Regions from separate parts of the Paenibacillus sp. FSL R7-0331 genome, predicted to be linked through region 4. Evidence: riboswitches for the same ligand, from Rfam matches in the RefSeq annotation. Region 4 holds a riboswitch; each other region holds the start of a gene.
What was found. Region 4 has a riboswitch for cyclic di-AMP ahead of R70331_RS00495 (C40 family peptidase). Riboswitches for the same ligand answer to the same signal wherever they lie in the genome.
Positions count from the first base shown of each region.

Region 1 (4,235 bases), 850 kb from region 4:
ACCTGCCGTCCCGCTATCTTGTACCGCAGGAATCAGGTAACCGCACCGGCGTCCGCCGTGTGAACATCACCGATAAAGCGGGAGTCGGGCTGCAGATTTCAGCTCCGGCAAGCGCGCCTGTAGAGTGTACCTTGTCACCATACACTGCATTCGAGCTGGAGCATGCCGCTCATCCGTTTGAGCTTCCGCAGGTTCACTACACTGTAGTAACTGTTGCCGGCAGACAAATGGGCGTCGGCGGTGACGACAGCTGGGGCGCACCGGTTCATCCGGAATACAGAATTCCCGCAGACCAGCCGCTGGAATATGAATTCTTCCTGTCCAGTTTGGGTTTGGGAGAGAGATAATATTGTAAAAGAAGCCGGCCCCGTTCTGATGGTATTCAGAGCGGGGCTGTTTTTTGCGTACACTGTATAGGTCAGGGGACCGTTTACAGGAAATTATCACCATGATAAATTATGGGTGGGACAAGTGCCCATGGCAAACATATTATGATCGGATACCCGGAAGGGCAGTCTTGGGAGAGGCTTGCTGTGGCGGGAATTGCAATCCGAGAGGGAGATTCGGGATGAAAAGGGTACTAAAAACAATCGGCACAAGTCTGGTAGCGGGGGCTGTGCTGCTGTCGGGAGCGGCTGGAGGGGGGGCGGGTTCTGATACAGTGTCGGCTGCTGCGGCCAAAACACCTGCTGCTAAGGCCCCTGCCGCTAAGGTGCCGACTGCGGATCAGGTGATCAGCAACGTAACGGCAGCGGCGAAGACATTGAAGAATTTCCACATTGATGTAATCAAGAAACAGGATGTACAGAGCGGCGGCGTGAAGATTAGCAATACCAACACACTCAATCTGGATATTAACCGCCTGCCTGCCTTTGCTGCAGCGGGCAGTGTAAAAGTCAGCCTGCTGGAGACTTCTTACGAGCTGTACGCTAATGCTAAGGAGTCTTACTATTTGGTAGACGGCAGTGAGCTTATCGCAGATTCTGAAGGAAGCTATGAGGATAGTGAAGAGTTCAGCAATACTGATGCTGTAACGGACGGTGACGGAGAGCCGATCGATCCCGACGCGCAGTATTGGATTGACCTGGAGAAGGAAGAGTGGGATACGTTTTACTCCAAAGGCCAGTATGATCCTGCAGCTATGCTGGATTCCGTCAAAGCCTACAAAAAATCAATGAAGGTAAGCATTGCCGGAGCACAGACTGTTATGCAGTTTACACTGACTGATCCGGCTGCAGCTAAGGCGGTCATTACCTTATATGACCAGGAGAATCTGTGGGATGGGGAGACCCTGCAGCCAAAGAGTGTAACCTGGAAAGTATTCGTTAACACCAAGACATGGCAGACAGAGAAGCTGACCGTTGACCTGAGTTATGTACTGGCTGCTGACGGAGCGAAGGATATATACACCACCAAGATTGAAGCCAAATACTCTAAGAATAATAAGACCGCAACGATTGTTAAGCCGGCTGAGCTGGAGTAGAGCTTATACTGGATATAATGAACAGCCCCGGGGGATATTCAGCTCTCCGGGGCTGCCGTTGTTTCAATAGTCAACCTTACTTTGCAGTAACAGTCTCCTGCAACGATACATTAGCCGGCAATACACCCGCATTTTTCTTCAGAGGTCTGCTCCAGTACTGCTCGTTTCCAGGCAGGTCGTCGAACCATTCAGCGTCCTCAGGACAATCGAGAATCATGAATTTACCATACTCCTGATCCCGGGACTGATGGTATTTGAGATAGGCTTTACCTTGCTCAATAGCCAGAATTTCGATTTTGCCGGAGGAGTGGCTCATGGAGAGCCGGACTCTTTTGCCGAGGCCTGAGGTTCTGGCTTTGGCTTCCTCGACGATCCGGTACACCTGCTCAAGCGGCAGGACGAACTCACGGTTGCCGGCAATAGGCCGGTTAATGAAGAAATAATAGGGCGTAATTCCGGCCCAGGAGAGGCGGTCGAGCAGCTCGCCCAGAACAGCAGGATCATCATTGATCCCCTTCAGCACCGGTGTCTGGTTAACGATGATTGCGCCTGCGTCATGCAGTGCCCGGACGGCCCGCTTTGCCTCCGGGGTAAGCTCCCGGGGATGATTAATATGTGCCATGATGTAGATCCGCTTCTCTACAGTGGAGTGAGTGCAGATCAGGTCGAGCAGCTCGGGGTCCTGATAGATGCGCATCGGATTAAATACCGGCAGCTTGGAGCCGAGGCGGATGATTTTGACATGGGGAATGGCCCGCAGGCTCTCAATAATGAACCTCAGCCTGGACGTAGAAAGAATCAGGCTGTCGCCTCCGGTCAGCAGAACATTGTTAATTTCCGGATGGGCGGCGATATACTCGATACCGGCGGTAACATCGGAAGGGGCTTCCTTGACATCGTTGCGGAACAGCCGTTTCCGGAAGCAATAACGGCAATAAGCTCCGCAGACCTCGGAGACGATCAGGAGCGCCGTCGTCCGGTATTTGTGCTGGCAGCCGGGAACCACATAGTTAGCCCCCTCATCGGAGGCATCCCACTCCCCATACTCCAAAAGCTCTCCCTCCCCTGGGATGACCAGCCTGCGGATAGGATCGTTCGGGTCTTCCCAATCGATCAGGGACAAGTAATAGTCGTTGGCCCGAAACACAAATTTGTCTGTGATCTCCTTCAATCGTGACCTTTCTGCTTCGGGCAGCATTTCCATTTTGTTAATGTCGGTTATGTATCGTACCTTTTGCACATGAATCTCTCCTTTGTTCTCATAATGACGAGACAAGAGGGAGCCTTGATGTCAAAAAGCCAAACTGGCAGCCAGCAGGGCCTCTTAAAAAGCACAAAAAGAGACCCTTAGCACAAGGGTCTCATGTTATTGGAAACATAAAAAAGCAGACCCATCCACTACTGACGAGGTTAGCTGACGGACTCGGGTAAGATGGTACCCTACATTGCATAGCTCAATGATTCGCCCCAATTGACTGGTTCCCCCGCTTTCCAGACAGTAAATGCTGGAAATTAAGCGTGGTTAAAGTATAACCCACTAAGTTTCCTAAAGTCAAAAGTATTGCCAAAGTTAATTTTGCACCGTTAGGCTTGGCTTCATGCCGCAAGGCCGGAATACAGGGCATTTTTTGGGGTGCGAAAAATTTTTTTTGATGTCATGTTTACCGTCTGCTTGTACAGCGGGGGCTTTTTAACCTTGTAATCTCCCGGGGGGGAACGGGATAACCCGCGGTTGTCAAGGGGTTGAACAGGCAGGACGGGCAGGCGGAAAGCTTCTCTGCAGGCGCTTCTTTTTCCCGCAGATGAAGCGGTTACCACCGCTTTTTGTAAGCGGAAACAACGCTTTTCATGTCAGCTATCGCGCTTGACGGATGCAAAAATCGTTTGTTAAGGTTTTGACAGGCAAACCAATACCATAAGACCGAGGGAGATGATTGATTTTGATCAAGGGGATTATCTTTGATTTTGACGGAACGATTATCGATACCGAAACTGCCTGGTACACCGCCTTTAGCGAGGCTTATGAGGAGCACGGGGTAGAGCTGACGCTTGAGCAGTATTCTACCTGTATCGGAACAAGCCTGAACAGCTTCAACCCGTACGAGTATTTAATGACCGAGCTTCAGCTTCCGATTGATAAAATGGAATTCAGAACGTCTGTCCAGCAGCGGCACAGCAAGCTCATGGAGCTGGAGGCAATCCGCCCCGGAGTGCAGAATTATCTGGACGCCGCCAAAGAAGCCGGGCTGCACATGGGACTCGCTTCAAGCTCTTCGATGGAATGGGTGGAGCGGTATCTGCAGCAGCTGGGCATCCGTGATTATTTTGACTGCATCCGGACTTCGGATCATGTTGCTAACGTGAAGCCGGACCCCGAGCTATATAATCAGGCACTGTCCTGTCTCGGCCTTTCGCCAGAGGAAGCAGTCGCCATAGAAGATTCTCCGAACGGCTTCAGGGCGGCTGCGGCGGCGGGGATGAACTGTGTGGTCATTCCGAATGACATTACCAGCTTCCTCGAATTCGACACTCCGCCCACACCGTATCATACTGTGGAAAGTCTGAGTCTGCTGGATTTTGATCATATGATCAGCCGTCGCTGCTTCGAAGCTGTGAATTCATAAACAACTATAAGTTCATCTAACAAGGGGGGATTTATATTGAATGCCGTTCATTTTGGGGCGGGCAATATTGGCCGGGGCTTCATTGGACCAATGCTGTCGCGCTCCGGGTACAGAGTGTGTTTTGTTGG
Region 1 is NZ_CP009284.1:6,185,799-6,190,033, reverse strand. Features, by position in the region: gene R70331_RS26945 (beta-galactosidase, LacZ type) at 1-347, shown strand, start outside; gene R70331_RS26940 (DUF6612 family protein) at 569-1,483, shown strand; gene R70331_RS26935 (KamA family radical SAM protein) at 1,560-2,723, opposite strand; cyclic di-AMP (ydaO/yuaA leader) riboswitch at 2,868-3,012, opposite strand; gene R70331_RS26930 (HAD family hydrolase) at 3,424-4,107, shown strand; gene R70331_RS26925 (mannitol-1-phosphate 5-dehydrogenase) at 4,144-4,235, shown strand, end outside.
Region 1: another riboswitch for cyclic di-AMP. It lies ahead of R70331_RS26935 (KamA family radical SAM protein); the one in region 4 lies ahead of R70331_RS00495 (C40 family peptidase).

Region 2 (4,235 bases), 3.2 Mb from region 4:
ACAAAAAGGCCGCCTCCGTCATCAACGGGAGCAGCCCTTTTCCTATTCCCCGACTATTTATGCAGATGGTACGGTACTGTTGCAACTACAATATCCTTCTGATTCATGAGGTAAGAGCGGATGAACAGACTGGTCTGATTATGGAGAACCGCCTGCCACCAATGCTTCGTAATAAACTGCGGAATCAGCACCGTAATATGGTCCGTTGAAGCGGTCTTCCACTCTACGGTTTCAATAAACTTGACCAGCGGGCGGATGATGCTGCGGTACCGGGAACGCAGAACGATCAGGCGCACACCCGGATTCCATTCCTCCCACTTCTGCTCCATCCGGTGAATCTCCTCTTCATCAAACCCTACATATACAGCCACCACATTATCCGTCAAGGACTTGGCATAGCTGATTGAATGAAGCACGGCGCGGGTTACACCGGCTACAGGCACGACAACGGTACTTCCTTTAATACACGGCTTATCGGTTGCCGGGCAAATGCGCAGCTGGTCTGCTGTGTTCATGTAATGGCGGTGAATCCGGTGGAACACGAACATGACGACCGGCAGGAAGATGAAGGCCATCCACACGCTGGAGAACTTCGTAATAATGAAGATCATAGTAATTGTGAGTGTAGTGAGCATGCCGACCGTGTTCACTGCAAACTTGTTCTGCCAGCCCTTGGGTCTTGTTTTGAACCAGTGCACCATCATCCCGAGCTGGGACAGTGTGAACGGGATAAATACGCCGACTGCATACAGCGGAATCAGACCTTCTGTATTTCCGTGAAAAGCAGCTACCAGCACCGCCGACAGGACGCCGAGAAAAATAATTCCGTTAGAGAAGCCCAGCCGGTCTCCGCGGACCATAAATGCATGCGGCAGATACTTGTCTTTGGCAAACATGAAGGCCAGCAGCGGGAACGCCGAGTAAGCCGTATTTGCAGCCAGGAAGAGGATGACAGCCGTAACCCCTTGAATGAAGAAGTACAAACCGCCGCGGCCAAAGGTTGACTCCGCAATTTGTGACACTACTGTTGCTTTTTCATCCGGGGTAACCCCATACCAGTAAGCCAGCAGGGTAATACCTGTGAACATCAGACCGAGGATAAGCCCCATCATCATCAGCGTTTTGGCGGCATTTTTTTCAGCCGGAGCCTTGAAGTTCGGGATCGCGTTGGAGACTGCTTCTACCCCGGTCAGTGCCGAACAGCCGGAGCTGAATGCTTTTAATAATAAGAACAGACTGACATTGGACACCGCCGAGCCGATTTCAGGAACACTGGCATGAGCGCCTACAGTCAAGTATTTGAACACCCCTGCACCGATCAGAAAGAAGATCGAAACGACGAATAAATATACCGGGATTGCGATAAAAGAGGCCGATTCCGTAACCCCGCGCAGATTGACGATCGTTAACAATAGAATAACAGAAACAGCAATAAGTACAGTATGATCATGCAAGCCTGGAAAAGCCGATGTGATCGCGTCCGTGCCCGCCGAGGCGCTAACGGCAACGGTAAGAATATAATCGACCAGCAGCGATCCGCCGGCTAACAGGCCAGTGGGTACACCGAGATTGCTTTTGGCTACGATATAGGCTCCTCCGCCCTGCGGATAGGCAAAAATCGTCTGCCGGTAGGATAGAATGAGTATGGCCAGCAGGCCCAATACGGCAAGCGCGATTGGCAGGGAGTACCAGATGGCAGTGAAGCCCGCAGCCACCAGCACCAATAGAATTTGTTCCGTTCCGTAGGCTACAGACGAGAGCGCATCAGAAGACAGGACAGCCAGTGCCTTTACCTTGGATAACTTTTCATGATCGTGTTCGTTCGACTTCATCGGACGTCCGATCAATAGTCGTTTTACCTTGCTTACCATTGTTGTAACAGTTCCTCTCTTTGTTAGTTGAACCGGTTATACCGTGCGCTGTTTTCATCGTTTTCATAGGGGGATTTTCATAAATGCAGGCACAAAAATAAGCATACGGAAATGATCCGCATGCTTCTGGCATGGTCATTATCCCACCTTTGCTTACGAGGTTAGCTGGCGGATTCGGACTGTGGAAAGCCCTACGGTTACAGCCTTTACGGCCTGCTTCCGATTCACCCCGTCGGCCTTTCAGCCGAGTTTGGTTCCCCCGATTTCCCTGCGGAAAATTCAGCGCATATTCAACTTCTCACAAGGCTTAATGATAGTCTACAAAGCATTCCCAGTAAAGCTGTGAAACAAATGAAAAGACATGAAAAAACATCCAAAACACGCAATTCCAAGATCGGGGATGAATGGCTCTTTCATTCTCTTGCATTATCCCTTTGTATCTTGGTTTTAACGTATTTCGGATGTTATTTGTGACAAAAAAATCATGGTTTATTATGTGCTGAAGCCTGCTGTCAGCGGTCTATTCCCCTGCCGTATCTTTGCGTCCTGTCCACAGTAAAATTGTAATCAGCGTGAAGGCGGTCAAGGCCATCAATGGGATGGTAATAAAGCCTAATAGATTCACATAATCAACATTGCAGGGAACGCCTACTGTACAAGGAAGCACCTTGCTCAGTGCAGGAATCTTCTGCTCTGCATAGTGATAGATGGAGATGCTTCCGCCGATGATGCTTAACGGCAAGACGTAAGGAATAATCTTTTTATCCCCGCGGTACGTGGCAATTCCCAGCAGAAACAGCTGCGGATACATGAAGATACGCTGGAACCAGCATAGCTTGCACGGCTCATATTTCAATACTTCGCTCAGATATAAGCTCCCTGCAACCGCAATAATGGATACGAACCAGGCCAGATACAGACAATGACGCCGGCAAAAGGCAGTGAACCTCATCACTGGGCAACCGCCGCTTCGGAAGCGGCCTGAATCTGGGCATCAATAGCCTCCATATTAAACGGCTCATTGACCATTACCCCGTTGACAAACAGCGTTGGTGTAGATGATACGCCGGATGCTGTAGCCAGCTGCACTTCACTCTGGATCTGGCTGTTATACGTTTTGTCTTCAATGTCTTTGCGGAGCAACTCGAAATCAATTGGCAGCTTCTCTTTCTGCGCCAGCTCGACCAGGAAGTCAGGCGTAGCCCATTCCTTATTCTCGTCGCCTTGATTCGCATAGAGAGCATCATAGTATGTCCAGAATGCATCGCTGTTCTGATTATAAACCGACAAGGCTGCAAGGGCTGCCGTTGTTGAGTCAGGACCAAGGAAGGCCAGATTTACAAAGTACAGGGCTGCCTTATCCTGATTTACATATTCCTGAACAATCTGCGGCTTGATTACACCTGCAAACTGGGCGCAAGCCGGGCATTTGTAATCGCCGAATTCCACGATTTTGACCGGTGCATCTTCACTGCCCAGTCTCGACATTTCACTGTAATTGAATTCAACCGGTGCAGCTGGTGTGCCTGCTGTTGAGCTGTCTCTGCCGGCCAGCATAAATAATCCTGCAAAAATAACAGCCACCACCACGATCGTCGAAACAATCACTATCAGTGTTTTCTTCTTTTGGTTCTCCATCTGCGCTACGAGCTTCTCATTTTTGCTCTTCTGGGGAAGTGCAGCGCTTTTGCGTTTGTTTTTGCTCAAGTGAGAGTTCCTTTCTGTCCCGCGGGACCCGTTGAATATGAATCATATAATTTAAAATTATATAATTAAACTTCTCACTTTGGCAAACCTAAGCTTATACAGCCTCCGTTTTCAGCTCCAGGGAGTCCGGCTCACTAAAGTCCCGGGACTCTTCGCCCTCCATCTGTCCTGAATCAAGCATCAGGCTGAAAACAGCCTCAGTCCCGGTACCGGGTTCTGAGTTAATTCTGATGTTCCCGTCCATCAGCTCCACCAGCTTCCTGCAGATCGCAAGCCCAAGCCCGGTGCCCGGATACTGCCGGTTATGTGAGGCATCCAGCTGGGTAAAGGGTTGAAATAACAGCGGCAGCTTATCCGCAGGGATGCCAATACCGGTATCCTTGATGCGAAAAGTATATTCTCCTTTTGTGCCCTCTACTGAGCTGAACCCAACCTCAATTGTCACCCCGCCGTCAGGCGTAAATTTGACGGCATTGCCGATCAGATTCACCAGAATTTGGCGGATTCTCAGGCTGTCCCCTTTTACATATTCAGGAATATCCCCGGTAACCTGCAGCTTCAGCTGCAGTCCCTTTTCCTTCGCAGCCGACTCGAACAGCTCGGAACATTCCGTAAGCAGTGCCTGAAGCGGAAAAGCTTCGCTGCGCAGCTGCAACC
Region 2 is NZ_CP009284.1:3,828,162-3,832,396, forward strand. Features, by position in the region: gene R70331_RS16090 (APC family permease) at 54-1,871, opposite strand; cyclic di-AMP (ydaO/yuaA leader) riboswitch at 2,007-2,166, opposite strand; gene R70331_RS16095 (disulfide oxidoreductase) at 2,392-2,823, opposite strand; gene R70331_RS16100 (DsbA family protein) at 2,823-3,578, opposite strand; gene R70331_RS16105 (ATP-binding protein) at 3,673-4,235, opposite strand, start outside.
Region 2: another riboswitch for cyclic di-AMP. It lies ahead of R70331_RS16090 (APC family permease); the one in region 4 lies ahead of R70331_RS00495 (C40 family peptidase).

Region 3 (4,235 bases), 430 kb from region 4:
TGCCGGCCCACATCGCGCTTCTTGCAACCAGCTTGCGGAACGGCTCAACCGAAAAGGACGGCAGATGATGTCCCGGCATCAGATAGACCACCCGGCCAAGTCCGAACTCATGGCACCAGGCCGCCTGCCGCATCGCTCCGCCGTGCAGATATTCTGCGAGCACCGTGGTCTCAAAATAAGGGTGCATATCGAAATAATAAGGCTCGTCCTCAATCACAAAATCGTCGATTCCCTGCACAATCGGATGCTCCCGTACGGCTGCCGGTATATTGATTCCGAGAGCTGTGTAGTCCGGATGATGGGTGAAATGCCCGCCCAGCATTGCACCGAGCTCCGGATTGCGCTGCATGGATATTCCGTTATGAACCACCAGCAGGCCGCCGCCCCCGGCAACATAAGCCAGCAGTGCCCCGCTGTGGGCAGGCGCGATGGTATGATCGGAAAACTCCGTATAAGAGACCACCAGGGAATACTCTTTAAGACTCTGCGGGCTCAGCAGCCCGAAATCCTCAGATGCATCAACTGTAAATTCCGGTGACAGGATCTGCCGGAGCTCCTGATCCACACCGGCAAACGGATGATATTTTACCGCTGTATAGCTGCCGATTGCAAGGGCTTTCAATTCAGACATGAATAATGACACCTCTCCATCCATTAAACTGTTTCATTTCCAGGTATTTCTCCTTCACCTTAGCACTTCCGCCAGGTTAATACAAACGGCTTTTGCTTTAATTTTGAACTATGTTACAATCATCATTACAGGTTCTATTTCATATTTACAGGAGGGTGATATACGATGTCTATTCAACAGCTGCATACTTCTGATGAACTGCACCAATATGTCGGCCAGCCCGGCAAAAAGCTGCTGTTCAAGCACAGCACTACCTGCCCGATCAGCGCTAAGGCGCATGAGGAATTCCAGGCTTATGTACAAAGCTCGGATACACCGGCGGCCATTGTCCATGTCATTGAAGACCGTCCGGTCTCCAATCAGATTGCCGAAGAGTTCGGCATCAAGCATGAATCCCCGCAGATCTTTCTGCTGGACGGCAGCGATGTAAGCTGGAACACCTCCCACTGGAAAATCACCCGTTCTGCCATCAAGGAGGCCGTTGATAAATGAGCCAGCCTGTAATTGTCTACTCTACCGCAGGCTGCAGTGACTGCAATCAGGTTAAACAACTGCTCACCAATCAGGGCATTCCTTTTGAAGTGCGCGATATTATGGCAAGCGCCGTCTATCAGGAGGAAGTTGAAAAGCTTGGTTTTATGGGTATCCCTGTTACGGTATCCGGTGACCGGGCCGTCAAAGGCTTTAACCTGCCGGAGCTTGAGGAACTGATTGCCGCTGCAAGATAACAGCATTCTATACTCAGTATAATTAGCAAAAAAAAGTATTCCCTGGTCCGAAGCCCGGGGAATACTTTTTTTTATGGTTAAAACATATAGCAGCATCTGCACTCGGTTGGCCCGCTACATCCAATGCCCCTTATTCACACTCTGCAGCCAAATGGCTGACATGTCCGCTGTGGCTGTAGATGACATTATCGGCTCCAAGCCCCTTATAGACCAGCCTCGGCCTCATCGAGGTCGTAATCACTGAAATCGGCCCTGACGTCCATGTCCGGCACATCTGCACATACCGGCAGCATAAAGCGACACTGCTCTCAAACAGATAGATCCGGCCTACCGGAAACGGCGGTCTGAGCCAGGTATTCAGATGCCGGGTATCCACCTCAAAAATCACCTCTACCCCCAGCTCCGCCAGCCGCTGCTTCTCAGCCGGATTATTGGCAAGCCCCGCAAACCGTGCACCCTTCATGATCAGCAGCTTAATAAAATGCTCTCCCGCCTTGGTCGGCGCACAAATGAGTATATACTCTTCCTGAGTGTCCATAGCTGTCTCCATCTTCGTCTCCCCTTCCGCCTTACTTCTATATGTGGATTTATTTATCTCTAAATGAACAGCAAAAAAACCGCAAAGGATGCCCTTTGCGGTCCGGTTAACGGTCACAATATACTGATCCTCTCTGCAATACGCTTACGAGGTTAGCTGCCGGATTCGGGCGTTGAGAGTCGCCCTACCTTCCCTCTGTGAGAAGCTTAAGCTTCTCACAGACTCAAGGATTCACCCCATAACCGGCACCGCCTGCTTACCCGCGTCCTCCGGTTGTTGGTTCCCCCGCTTTCCGTAACGGAAATTAAGCGGATTTCATATGTAGTTATCTTTTATCTCTTTTTCTTTTTGCCGCTGCTGTTCTTGCTGCTCTTCACGAACCGCAGGGCAGCCATCAGGCAGCCCAGGATTCCCACACCCAGCAGCAGTGTCTGTACCGCACCTAGCAGGGTGCTGCCATCCGGCTGAAGCAGACTGCTAATCGCAATCAGCAGGACGGAACCCGCGACTAATACCGGGGTTTTTAGATTCATGTTCAAGCCTACCACTCCTTAGTACTAAGGGTACACTATCGGCGGACGGATCACCAGCCCTTAGCAAATTCTGCCGCCGCCGGGCAGAAAAAAGGTGCCTCTCCTATCCTGGAGGGGCACTTTTTTTCTGTTGTTATATTATTTACGCACCACAGTATATCCCTTATCCTGGAGCAGCTTGATAATGCCATGCTCGCCCAGATAATGTGCCGCGCCGACTACGATGAAATACTCTTCATTCTTGCCGTTCTTAAGATAGCCGTCGATTTTGTCAGCCATACCGATATTACGGTCAACCAGCATCGCCTTGTAGTATTCCGCGTCTCCGGCAAAGCTGTTCGTCAGCAGCAGCAGCTGCTCATCATCGCCAGTCTTCCAAATCTCGGCCATCATATCCACGCTTTGATCAATTACATCGTAGTTTTCAATCGCTGCAAGAAGGTTCTCTTCCTGCAGCTTCTTGGAGAAGTTATTGAACATTCCCAGCTGGGACTCATAAGACTCCAGCTCCATAACCGGAATTTTCCGTTCAATCGCCTTCTGTATGAAGTACAGGTCAATTCCGGCAGAAGCCTCATAGCCGGCCGTCGCTGCTTTTAGGCTGCTCAGTGTCGTTTCCGCTACCCACGGCTTAAACTGGTCCAGCGCATTAGTCTTAAGGCCTGCCTCCTTGAGCACCTCACCCAGCTTCGCATACGTCTCACCGGAAATATGATCCTTCAGCGTCGTGCCGTCCTGGTACATGCCCATGTTCAGAACCAGCTTTTGTGATGCCTCATCAGCTGCCTTGCTGATATCAATTTCTACGCCCAGATAATCGGACCCGGCAAAGGCTTCTTCAAATTCCTTGCTCAGCGGATAGAAGCTGTCATCTGCAATATGCATCGAGCCGACCAGATACACGGTATTGCCGTTGCTCTCGACTTCCCACATGAAGCCGCGTCCGCCTTGCGTACTTACAGCACTCTGGCTTCCGTCACCCGCTGCCTTGGTCTTCAGAACTACCGTACGGGTCTGTGCATCCCAGCCTACCTCGTAACCCGCTGCATCACCAAGAACCCGGATAGGTGCGTAGGTCACGCCGTTGATTACAGTAAGCTTGCTCTTCAGTGTAATGGCTTTACCGTCTACAATGGCATAGATTGTGTCACCTGCCGCATTCTGCAGCTGCACATCCATTGCTTCAAGCGTAGCTCTGAGCGGAACAAGCGTGGTGCCCTGATTGTTGACCGGAGCTCCCGTCTTGTATTCGACGGTCTGATTGTTTACTTTTACTGCCGGCTGCTGCGGGGCAGCCATGGCCGGAACTGCTGTTGCAGTAAGCAATCCTGCCGATAAGGTAAGAGATAATAGCATTTGCTTCCAGTTTCTCATTTACTTAGTCTCCTTCAGCTTCATATAGTCCACATATAATAATTAAGCAAAATCAGGATGCTTGAGACACTCGGGTTACAAAATTTACTATTCAAGTACGGATATACATTTACGCTCTGCTTCTGCGTTCCTTAGCCATTACCCACAGCATTGCAAATACTGCTGCAGCACTCAATCCCACGCTTAATCCTTGTATGAAATCACGCACCGGGGAACCGTTCGTATCTATCACAAGACCAAACATAACCATGTTCAACACGCACACTGCAAGAAACAGGAAGTTCTGATTTTTTTTACTCATTGTGAATTTCTCCTCTTATTTTAGATTTTTTATAATTGTTTGCATTAGATTTTGTAAGCCTTCATTGCTTTTCTGATTTCCTTAATACTCGGGCGCTTGCCGTACATCAGTACGCCTGTGCGATAGATCT
Region 3 is NZ_CP009284.1:530,652-534,886, reverse strand. Features, by position in the region: gene R70331_RS02340 (ThuA domain-containing protein) at 1-631, opposite strand, end outside; gene ytxJ (bacillithiol system redox-active protein YtxJ) at 797-1,123, shown strand; gene R70331_RS02330 (glutaredoxin family protein) at 1,120-1,359, shown strand; gene R70331_RS02325 (hypothetical protein) at 1,490-1,909, opposite strand; cyclic di-AMP (ydaO/yuaA leader) riboswitch at 2,022-2,218, opposite strand; gene R70331_RS02320 (hypothetical protein) at 2,230-2,430, opposite strand; gene R70331_RS02315 (TraB/GumN family protein) at 2,569-3,804, opposite strand; gene R70331_RS02310 (hypothetical protein) at 3,914-4,105, opposite strand; gene R70331_RS02305 (ABC transporter permease) at 4,150-4,235, opposite strand, start outside.
Region 3: another riboswitch for cyclic di-AMP. It lies ahead of R70331_RS02325 (hypothetical protein); the one in region 4 lies ahead of R70331_RS00495 (C40 family peptidase).

Region 4 (4,235 bases):
CGGGCTGCTGGATTATAAGCTGCTGCTGAAGCTTCTCCCCTATCTGCTGGCCTGGATGCTCTACCTGTATATCATCCGTACAGCGCTGCTCTACATGCAATTCGGTTATACCGCAGGAACAGGCATGTTCTCCGGGCTGCTGGCATACCTAAGACTGCTTGCTCCTTCTACCGGAGCTTCAATCGTGCTTGGTGCGGGAGGACTGGTGACGTGGCTGCTGTGCGCTGTAACTGCACTATTCTATCCCGGCCTGCCTGCGCTGCTCTTCCGCCAGCTATCACCGCTCCCGTCCACCTTGTTCAAAATGTGGGGAATCGCCGCCCAGTACCATCTGTGGAGCAGTAAAACATTTCCACAATAATTTCCCGCCAAAACGGCATATTAAAAGAGTCACTGCCTCTGATTTAGGGGTGTGGCTCTTTTGTCCGTAGCGATAAGTTTACAGTGCATTTGCAAAACATTAAAACCTTTGATACAATGATGCCTGTACCGCTGGTAACAACTTTGTAATCTTTTGAAACTAATTCGACTAACTGTATGTACCTTATACACTTCAACATTGTCATTTAACAGTCACTGTTCTGGTGCATAAAACGCCAAATTCCCAGCACCGGGAAGTGGGGGAACCATATTTTGGGTGAATTGATCTCGCTTTAGAGGGGTCATAGGGGAACCTTCTACCGAATCCTTAAGCTAACCTCGCAGGCCTTGGAAGGAGTACATCTTTTGAAAAGTCACACATCATTTCGTACACATCTTAAAAAGAAATGCACAGCAGCAGCACTGGGTCTTGTGATGGTATTCACTATGGGCGCTACAAGCGTGTCAGCTGATTCCAAAATGGACGCCGTTATCTCCAAAACCATCGGAGTTTCGTACAAAACGGGAGGTACAAGCACTTCCGGCTTCGATTGTTCAGGTTTTACCAAATACGTATTTAAAAACGTCGGCCTTACACTGCCCCGCACCTCTAAAGCGCAGTATAGTGTAGGAACGCCCGTTTCTAAAAGCAATCTGCGTGCCGGCGATCTTGTCTTCTTCAATACGCTGGGTAACGGAGTCTCCCATGTAGGTATTTATGTCGGTGACGGTAAATTCGCACAATCCTCAAGCTCAAAGGGTGTAACCATCAGTTCGCTGAGTCAGGCTTACTGGGCCAACCGCTACGTTGGCGCTAAACGCGTAATGAGCACAACAGCTTACCAGGCTGTCGCTTACGATTGAACTTCCCCTCACATATAACCTCTGACACATAATTGTAAATTATATCAGCCCGGACGTGATTATTGCCGTAATCATCTCCGGGTTGCTTCTTTTTTTCCTTATTATACCTTTTACACACTTCAAAGAGTACTGAAACACCCTTCTTACTAAAAATTCCACAATTTTTCAGAAAAAAGCTTACTTTGCACGTAAATTTGAGTCTTTATATGCAGTTTTCTCTCTTAAATAACGCAAATATTATGCACTAATATGTTTTAAGTGATTGCCAACGGCCTCTGTCTTTGTTACAATTATCGCAGTGAGATTTTAGTAACATTTTTGTAATTATTCAACCGGGTTTTACAAACGTTTTGTCATAATGTTCTGCAAGCTAATCCTAATCAACAGTCGTGCCGAGTTCCCTTACGAAATAAGGGAAACGGGGGAACCGATTTTGGGTGAATTGACCTCCTATTCACAGAGGGGTCATAGGGGACCTTCAACCGAACCCTTAAGCTAACCTCGTAGGCATTTGGAAGGGGTATTTACTTTTGAAGAAGAAGTTAGCCGCCGCACTACTCAGTTTTTCTATTATGCTAACCATTGGAGCAGGAAGCGCTTTTGCCGATTCCAAAATGGATAAAGTCATCGATAAGGCCATCGGAACCAAATATGTTTCCGGCGGAGTATCGACTAACGGCTTTGATTGCTCCGGTTTCACCATGTACGTGTTTGATAAGATCGGCATTAACCTGCCGCATCAATCCGGCTCCCAATACCAGATGGGTACTGCGATCTCCCGTGATAATCTGCGGGAAGGCGATCTTGTATTCTTTAATACAAGCGGCCGCGGCGTATCCCATGTCGGCATTTATGTCGGTGACGGCAAATTCGCACATGCTTCAAGCTCAAAGGGCGTAACCATCAGCTCGCTGAGTGACAACTACTACGTCAACCGCTACGTTGGCGCCAAACGGATCATGAGCACAGATGCTTACCATGCAGTTGCAACGGATGCCGAAGATAACGATGATGTTCAATAAGTAACGATAAGACAGGCGCTTTTCCAGGATTTTTGCCGAAATCTTGGAGGGCTCCTGTTTTTTTGTCTATAAAATTACTTACCCCTTCCCTCATGCATAAAACAGCTTAAAACCCATTTTTCTGCGTTTTCATAAAATATTTTTGGCGGTTTGTCAAGTTTCTGCTGCCTGCGGCAAATTCCTGAGTTGAACACGCCCTCTTTTGTATATAATTAAATATACACATATAGCAAATTGCAGCATTGGAAGGAGGCCTGTGGCCTTATGAGCAGTTCCCCTGTTACATTTCACGTTGTACCGATGGACACCAGCCATGCTGAGGATATCTGTACCTGGGATTACAGGCCGCCCTATAACATTTACGGTTGGCTGCCCTGGGAGCAAATGCAGGCGCTCGGTATTGAATTCGGTGACCCGGTATTGCGCAGTGAGCAATATGTATCCGTTGTAGACAAGACAGGCAGCCTCTGCGGCTTTGCGCAGCTGTTTCCGATGGAAGGCGTGGTCCGGCTCGGCATAGGCATGCGTCCCGAGCTGTGCGGACATGGAATGGGTCATTCTTTTATGAAAGTAATCGTGCAGGCTGCCATCAGCAGATTCCCTGACCGTGAGATTGATCTGGAGGTACTGACCTGGAATCAGCGTGCTATACGAACTTATCAGAAATGCGGCTTTACGATCACCGATACATATGAACGCCGCACTCCCACCGGGGATAAGCCCTTTTACTGCATGGTCTATAATCAATGACAGCGGACCTTCCGTTATGTGGTCTGCAACTGCGGATTTTGTTCATTTTTTTGACACAAACTCTATGATAACGCTTTACCATTCTGTATAATGAAGGAAGCAGCTTACATGGAGGGGACGGATGAAGATGCAGAAATGGATCATGAGCGGTTTGTTTTTTGCCGCCTGCGCCTTTGCAGTAGTACTCTTGTTCACATTGCCCGGTAAAGAAAAGGTCGCGGAAGAGAATAAGCCTGTAATGCCTCAGGTAACCCTGGATGCCGCTGGTGCGGAGGCCGTGGTCAAAGCCAATTGTATTTCCTGCCACGGTGATCAGCTTCAGGGCGGTGCCGGCCCAAGCCTGCAGCATGAAGGAAATGAGCGGGACGCCGAGGGCATATACAGCATCGTCTCTAAGGGCCGCGGGCAAATGCCGTCCTTTAAGGATAAGCTGGCCCCGGAGGAGATTGCCAACATTGCCTTGTGGCTTGCAGAAAAAAAGTAAATTACCCATATTCATTTAAAATGCCCGTATAAGGACTCAAGCCGGTCCTCGTACGGGCATTTTTGGTGTAGCCGTTATATTAATACCGTGTCCTAACGTGTTTTGTCAAAGGCTTCATTGAATTCATTAGCCTGGCGGATATCAAGGGCCGCAAGACCGTTCTCTTCTTTTGCCGATAAGCGCAGGATGACGGTTTTGTAGTCAATGGTGATATGCGGATGATGGTCAAAGGCTTCCGATATGGCTGCTACCTCGTCCACAAAAGCAATGCCCTTCATAAATTCGCTAAACATGTACTTGCGCACCAGAGTCTCCTGCTCCAGCTTCCAGCCCTCCAGCTTCCTTATCTGTTCACGCAGCTCTTCCACTGATAATTGCAATTTGCTTCCTCCCTTACTTAATTAGCAGTAAAGTCCGTATGCCTCAGTTCTTTACCTGTTCCATTAGCCTTAAACAAAACATCCCTCAGCTTCTGAAAGTCCAAGGGATGCGCCAGGATGAAGGCTTTTTTTCGGTTTAATGTATTCTGAATTCCCGGCAAATAGCACTCGTCGCATCAATTTTACCACGTGCGCAAGGAGGCGGGCAAACCGGCCTCCCTTGGCTGCAGCACTTTTAGACCAAAACGACCGAAGCCAGGTCCTGTTCGCCGAGCAGAATGTTGATCCGGTGCGTCTCCTTGTCATAGATGACCACTCCGCTGCCCACGTGAATTACAGGCTCATTGCCAAGCCCGTAGAACAAATCCTCTGCGA
Region 4 is NZ_CP009284.1:98,939-103,173, reverse strand. Features, by position in the region: gene R70331_RS00505 (hypothetical protein) at 1-361, shown strand, start outside; cyclic di-AMP (ydaO/yuaA leader) riboswitch at 585-723, shown strand; gene R70331_RS00500 (C40 family peptidase) at 796-1,224, shown strand; cyclic di-AMP (ydaO/yuaA leader) riboswitch at 1,605-1,749, shown strand; gene R70331_RS00495 (C40 family peptidase) at 1,755-2,246, shown strand; gene R70331_RS00490 (GNAT family N-acetyltransferase) at 2,511-2,996, shown strand; gene R70331_RS00485 (c-type cytochrome) at 3,124-3,480, shown strand; gene R70331_RS00480 (4a-hydroxytetrahydrobiopterin dehydratase) at 3,573-3,860, opposite strand; gene R70331_RS00475 (hypothetical protein) at 4,096-4,235, opposite strand, start outside.